Regions from separate parts of the Ancylobacter sp. G4_0304 genome, predicted to be linked through region 1. Evidence: predicted binding sites of a transcription regulator. Region 1 holds the regulator's gene; each other region holds the start of a gene.
What was found. Region 1 encodes PhoB, which activates phosphate uptake and scavenging genes when phosphate is short. Its sites were predicted from a motif close to TGTCATNNANCTGTCAT; they were not measured.
Positions count from the first base shown of each region.

Region 2: a site for PhoB is predicted at 1,065-1,081, ahead of VRZ77_RS07005 (esterase-like activity of phytase family protein). Genes of this name have one in related genera too.
Region 3: a site for PhoB is predicted at 904-920, ahead of VRZ77_RS15745 (acetoacetate decarboxylase). Genes of this name have one in related genera too.

Region 1 covers NZ_JAZDRM010000007.1:87,351-89,548, reverse strand. Annotated here, with positions in the region: gene VRZ77_RS06005 (SDR family oxidoreductase) at 1-465, shown strand, start outside; gene phoB (phosphate regulon transcriptional regulator PhoB) at 622-1,323, opposite strand; gene phoU (phosphate signaling complex protein PhoU) at 1,356-2,069, opposite strand; gene pstB (phosphate ABC transporter ATP-binding protein PstB) at 2,095-2,198, opposite strand, start outside.
Region 2 covers NZ_JAZDRM010000009.1:26,041-28,238, reverse strand. Annotated here, with positions in the region: gene VRZ77_RS07005 (esterase-like activity of phytase family protein) at 1-1,003, opposite strand, end outside; gene VRZ77_RS07000 (TRAP transporter substrate-binding protein) at 1,274-2,198, shown strand, end outside.
Region 3 covers NZ_JAZDRM010000027.1:60,551-62,748, forward strand. Annotated here, with positions in the region: gene VRZ77_RS15740 (WD40 repeat domain-containing protein) at 1-879, shown strand, start outside; gene VRZ77_RS15745 (acetoacetate decarboxylase) at 991-1,731, shown strand; gene VRZ77_RS15750 (nickel/cobalt transporter) at 1,756-2,198, opposite strand, start outside.

The sequences.
Region 1 (2,198 bases):
ACGGGCATTTCCGAGGAGGGCTGGGCCGATACGCTGGCGATCAACCTCACCGGCTCGTTCCTCGGCGCCAAGCACCAGATCGCGCAGATGCTGAAGACCGGCGGCGGGTCGGTGATCTTCACCTCGACCTTCGTCGGCTACACAACCGCCTTTCCGGGCCTTGCCGCCTATGCCGCCTCGAAATCCGGCCTGATCGGGCTCACCCAGGCGCTGGCCGCCGAGTTCGGGCCGCAGGGCATCAGGGTCAATGCCGTGCTGCCCGGCGCGGTGGAGACCGAGATGTACAAGGAAGCCAACGGCACGGCCGAAGCGCAGTCCTTCATCACCGGGCTGCACGCGCTGAAGCGCGTGGCAGCCCCGGAGGAACTGGCGCGCTCGGTGCTGTATCTCGCCTCGGACGATGCGTCCTTCGTTTCGGGCACCGCGCATCTGGTCGATGGCGGGCTCTCGATCACACGGACCTGACGGCACTGTCCGCCTGACGACAACGCCCGCGCGTTTGCGGCGCGCGGGCGATCGTCTTGTCGAAGCGCCAGCCCTCAATGGGGCGGGCGAACATTTCGTTGCGGCGCCTGCGCCCTCAATGGGGCGGGCGAACATTTCGTTGCGGCGCCTGCGCCCTTAATGGGCGCGGGCGAACATTTCGTTGAACGAGTAGCCGGAGCCGCGCACGGTGCGGATCGGGTCGGGCTGGCGCGGGCGGTTCAGCGCCTTGCGCAGGCGGCCGACATGCACGTCCACGGTGCGCTCGTCGATATAGACGTCCTGGCCCCACACGCCGTCGAGAAGCTGCTCGCGGGAATAGACCCGGCCGGGCGACTGCATCAGGAACTCCAGCAGCCGGAACTCGGTCGGCCCCAGATGCAGCTCGCGGCCGGAGCGGTGGACCCGCTTGGTCTCGCGGTCGAGCTCGATGTCGCCGGCACGCAGCAGGGTCGAGATGTGGTCCGGCTTGGCGCGGCGCAGCAGGGCGCGCACCCGCGCCACCAGCTCCGGCACCGAGAACGGCTTCACGACATAATCGTCGGCGCCGGTCGCGAGTCCGCGCACGCGCTCGGTCTCCTCGCCGCGGGCGGTGAGCATCAGCACCGGCATGCGCTCGGTCTCCGGCCGGGCGCGCAGGCGCCGGCACAGCTCGATGCCCGACAGGCCCGGCAGCATCCAGTCGAGGATCACGAGGTCCGGCACGCTCTCGCGCAGCCGGGTCTCGGCCTCGTCGCCGCGCGCCACGCTCTCGACGGCGTAGCCTTCGGATTCGAGGTTGTAGCGCAGAAGGAGGGTGAGGGGCTCCTCATCCTCCACGATCAGAATGTTGGTCGGCATGGTCTATCCTCGCCGCACGCCGCGCCTGACGATCAGGACGGGAACGCCACGGAAGTAAGGCTGGACGTGTCCTGCTTGGGCCGCTCCTCGGTGAGCAGCGTGCCGGTCGCGAGGTAATGCACCGTCTCGGCGATGTTGGTCGCGTGGTCGCCGATGCGCTCGATGTTCTTGGCGCAGAACAGCAGGTGGGTGCACAGCGAGATGTTGCGCGGGTCTTCCATCATGTAGGTGAGGAGTTCGCGGAACAGCGAGGTGTAGAGCACGTCGACCTCGCCGTCGCGCTGCCACACCTCGACCGCCTTGGCGTCGTCGCGGCTGGCATAGGCGTCCAGCACGGTCTTGAGCTGCTCGAACACGATGCCCGACATGTGCTCGACCCCGCGCACCAGCTTCTGCGGGTGGAACTCGCCGGTGAGCGCGAGCACGCGCTTGGCGGTGTTCTTGGCGAGGTCGCCGATGCGCTCCAGATCGTTGGCGATGCGCATGGCGGCCACGATCTCGCGCAGGTCGCCGGCCAGCGGCTGGCGGCGGGCGATGGTGAGGATCGCCTTTTCCTCGATCTCGCGCTGCAGGAGGTCGATCGGGCCGTCGAGCACGATGACCTTCTGGGCGAGCTCGGTGTCGCGCTTGACCAGAGCCGCCACGGAATCGGCCACCAGCCGCTCGGCCTGGCCGCCCATTTCCACGACGCGGCGCCCGATTTCCTTCAGATCGGTGTCGAATGACGAAACGATATGTTCGGTCATGGCATGAACCTCTCTCGTCATTCGCTCAGCCGAAGCGGCCGGTGATGTAGTCGCGGGTGCGGGCTTCGCGGGGATTGGTGAAGATCTCGGCCGAGGGGCCGACCTCGATCAATTCGCCCAGATAGAAGA
Region 2 (2,198 bases), on a different contig from region 1:
AGTGGCCGAGGCGCACCGCCATGTGCTCGGGCGCGGTGCCGGATTCGAACAGCAGCTTTCCCGTCTTGTCGAACACGCTGAAGCCGCGCGAACCGCCCTTCCAGTCGCCTTCATTGGCGATCACGAAACGGTCGTCGTCGATCCACTGCACAGTGTCGGGCTCGCGGGGCACGGCCTTCATCGAACCGGAGAGGTCGATCACGCCGTCCTTCTTGGTGTCGATCTTGTCGAGGTCGACGGTGCCGGCGGAGAAGTGGCTGGTGACCTTGCCGGTGGGCAGGTCGACCACCACGATGTGGTTGTTCTCCTGAAGCGTCACCACCACCTCGTTCTTCGAGTTGATGTCGACATATTCCGGTTCCGGGTCTTCCGGTGCGATGGCGGCGAGGCCGGTAAGGTCGACCACCTTCTTGGACTCATCCACCACGCGGCCGTTCTTGACCTCGAAATAAGTGAGGTTGCCGGCCGGCATCTGCGGGATGGCGCCGTCGTTCACATCCTCGTCGCGCTCGTTCTCGATCGCGATGGCGAGGAAGCTCCCATCCGGGCTCTTGGTGATGGAATCGGGCTGTCCGCCGAGGTCGATCTTGTCCTCGACCTTGCGGGTCGCGAGGTCGACCACCGCGAGGTGGCCCGTCGGGTTGGCGTTGGTCTCGGAGGTATTGACGCCGACATAGGCCTTACCGCCGATCACCACGGTGGTGGTGGGCTCGCCGTCGAGGGCGACGACGCCCGCGGGCTTGGGCGCATTGGGATCGGTGATATCGATGAAGCCGATCCGCTTTCCGGGGCTGTCGCTGTAGATCAGCGTGTTGCCGTCCTCGGTCACGGTGATGATCTCGGCGGCCGTGGACTTCGCCGGATCGGCGCCCTGCGGCAGGTTCGCGACCACGTTGAAGGTTGCCGTGCGGTTGAACACCGGCGGAGCGGACTGGGCCACCGCCGCCGAGGCGGCCAGACCGAACGCTGCCAGCGAAACGCCGGCCATGAGAATCGCGCGCATGATTTCATCCCCATCATGATGTCGGGCCGGGCCCGCTCGCGCGCACTTCAAAGGCCAGTGGATGACAACGACATGACGATTGTGTCCTGCTTCCCAGGGGTTTTAGGCCATTTGCGACTTTCGTCTCATAAGAATTCATAACTCAGAGCAATTTAGCCCTTGCGCTTGCCGTACCGGCATCGTCTGATTTCCAAATCGGGACAAGGCGCGCAAAGCGCCGCCCGGCGGGCCGAAAGCCCGCAGAGGAAAACGCCACAGGAGGAACCGCCCATGACCGAGACGTCAGGGAAGAACGTCGGCGCGCGCGCCGACGCCACCGTCACCAGCCGCCGCCGCTTCATCGCCACCGCTGCCGTCGCGGCCGGGGCCTCGGTGGTCGCTGCGCCTGCCGTCCACGCGCAGGCGCCGATCAAGCTGAAATTCCAGTCGACCTGGCCCAACAAGGACATCTTCCACGAGTTCGCCGGCGACTATGTGAAGCGCGTCAACGCCATGACCGGCGGCCGCGTGGAACTGGAAATCCTCCCCGCCGGCTCGGTGGTCCCGGCCTTCCAGATGCTCGACGCGGTATCGTCCGGCATTCTCGACGGCGGCCATGGCGTCGCCGCCTACTGGTACGGCAAGAACAAGGCGTTCTCGCTGTTCGGCACCGCGCCGGCCTTCGGCTGGGATGCCGACGAGCTGCTGGGCTGGATCCGCTATGGCGGCGGCCAGGAGCTCTATGACGACCTCGTGCAGAACACGCTGAAGCTGAATGTGGTCGGCATGCTCACCGGCCCGATGCCCGGCCAGCCGCTCGGCTGGTTCAAGAAGGAAATCAGCACGCCCGAAGACATGAAGGGCATGAAGTACCGCACGGTCGGCCTCGGCGCGGACCTGTTCAAGGAGTTCGGCGCGGCGGTGACGATCGTGCCGGGCGGCGAAATCGTGCCGGCCATCGATCGCGGCCTGCTCGACGGCGCCGAGTTCAACAACCCCTCCTCCGACCTCGTGCTCGGCTTCCCGGACGTGGCAAAGGTCTACATGCTGGGCAGCTACCATCAGGCGCTCGAATGCTTCGAGATCCTGTTCAACAAGAGCAAGTTCGAGGGCCTGCCCAAGGACGTTCAGGAAATCCTGAAGGGCGCGTCGGATGCGACCTCCTCCACCATGATGTGGAAGGCGCAGGACCGCTACTCGAAGGACCTGGCGGCGA
Region 3 (2,198 bases), on a different contig from region 1:
CAGGGCGACATCGTGCTGGCGGGCGAGGGCGAGACCCGCGTCACCGCCCATGGCGGCTCCGTGCTCTCGGTTTCCGGCGATGCCCGGCGCGTGCTCACCGGCGGCGATGACGGCCGGGTGGTGGCAACGCGTGGCGACGGCTCCGTCGAGACGCTGTTCGAGCAGAAGGGGCGCTGGATCGACCATGTGGCGGCGGGGCCGGACGGCTCGTTCGCGTTCTCCTTCGGCAAGACCGCGCATTTCCAGCCGGTGAAGGGCGCGGCCAAATCGGTCGAGGTGCCCTCAACCGTCGGCGGCCTCGCCTTCGCGCCCAAGGGCACGCGGCTCGCCATCGCCCATTATGGCGGCGCGACGCTGTGGTTCCCCAATGCGGTGGCCAAGCCCGAGCTGCTGGAGTGGAAGGGTTCGCATCGCGGTGTGATCTGGCACCCGGAAGCGCACTTCGTCGTCACCACCATGCAGGAGCCGGCGCTTCACGGCTGGCGGCTGCCGGACGGGCAGCACATGCGCATGTCCGGCTATCCTGCGCGCGTGCGCACCATGGAATTCACGCCCGGCGGGCGCTTCCTCGCCACTTCCGGCTCGACCGAGGCCATTCTCTGGCCGTTCGCCAGCAAGGAAGGCCCGATGGGCAAGCAGCCGACCATGCTCGCGCCGCGCGATGTGCGGGTCTCGGCGGTCGCCGCCCATCTCAAGGAGGAGGTGATCGCGGTCGGCTATGAGGACGGGCTCGCGCTGATGGTGCGCGTCGCCGACGGCGCGGAAATACTGGTGCGGGCGCCCGGCGGTTCGCCGGTCTCGGCGCTGGCATGGCGGGCCGATGGCGGCGCGCTGGCGATCGGCGCGGAGGATGGCGGCGCCGGCTTGCTGGTGCTCTGAAGCCGGCTATGGCTTCGGGATAACATGTCGCTTGCATGACCTAATTGGGACTATTGCCTCCCGGCCCGATCGACTACCGTCGCGATACCGTTTCTGGAGAGGGTATTCGCCATGAAGATCGAGGACGTCCGCGCCAAAGCCTATTCCATGCCGCTGACCAGCCCCTCCTATCCCCGGGGGCCGTACCGCTTCTTCAATCGCGAGTTCTTCGTCATCACCTACCGCACCGACCCGGCCGCGCTGGCCAAGGTGGTGCCGGAGCCGCTGAAGGTGGTGGACCCGATCGTCAAATATGAGTTCATCCGCATGCCGGATTCCACCGGCTTCGGCGACTACACCGAGACCGGGCAGGTGATCCCGGTCGAGTTCAACGGCGTCAAGGGCGGCTACGTCCACTCCATGTATCTCGATGACGAGGCGCCGACCGCCGGCGGGCGCGAGCTGTGGGGCTTCCCCAAGAAGATCGCCAAGCCCAAGCTGCAGGTGGAGAGCGACACGCTGGTCGGCAGCCTGCATTACGGCAGCGTGCTCTGCACCAGCGCCACCATGGGCTACAAATACGAGGCGCTGGACCTCGACGCCCTGCACAAATCGCTGCTGGCCCCGAACTGGATGCTCAAGATCATCCCCCATGTCGACGGCTCGGCGCGGGTGCTGGAGCTGGTCGAGTATTATCTGGAGGACCTCGTGGTGAAGGAGGCCTGGACCGGCCCGGCCGCGCTTGGCCTGTTCCCGCACGCGCTGTGCACGGTGGCCCAGCTCCCGGTGCTGGAGGTGATCTCCGCCGCGCATTTCCGCACCGATCTCACGCTCGGCCTCGGCAAGGTGGTCTACGACTATCTGAAGGACTGAGCGTACGGGCAGGCGAGGGCGGCGCTATCCCAGCGCCAGCCGCTCGGCTGCCATGAAGCCGAACAGCAAGGCGAGGCCGAAGGCGGTGAGCGCCAGCGCGCTCGCCAGCTCCACGCCGCGCAGCAGCACGCCGGCGCCCGCGCCGGGCCGGTTGGCGGCGAGGCGCACCGCCAGATGCTTGGCGAACACCGCGATCGCGGCGATGGCGCTCACGGTGAGCGCGGTGCCGAGCCCCATCAGAAGGGTGGACGCCGCGCCCACCCAGAAGATGCCCTGCGCCAGAGAGAACACCAGCACCAGGATCGCCCCGGTGCACGGCCGCAGCCCGACCGACAGCACCGCCACCGCCCAGTCGCGCCAGCCGCCGCGCTCGGGCAGGTCGGCGGGGTCGGGCATATGGGCATGGCCGTCCGCGCAGCCGCACTCCGGCCCGTGGACATGAGCCGGCGTGCCCCGCCACGCCGCGA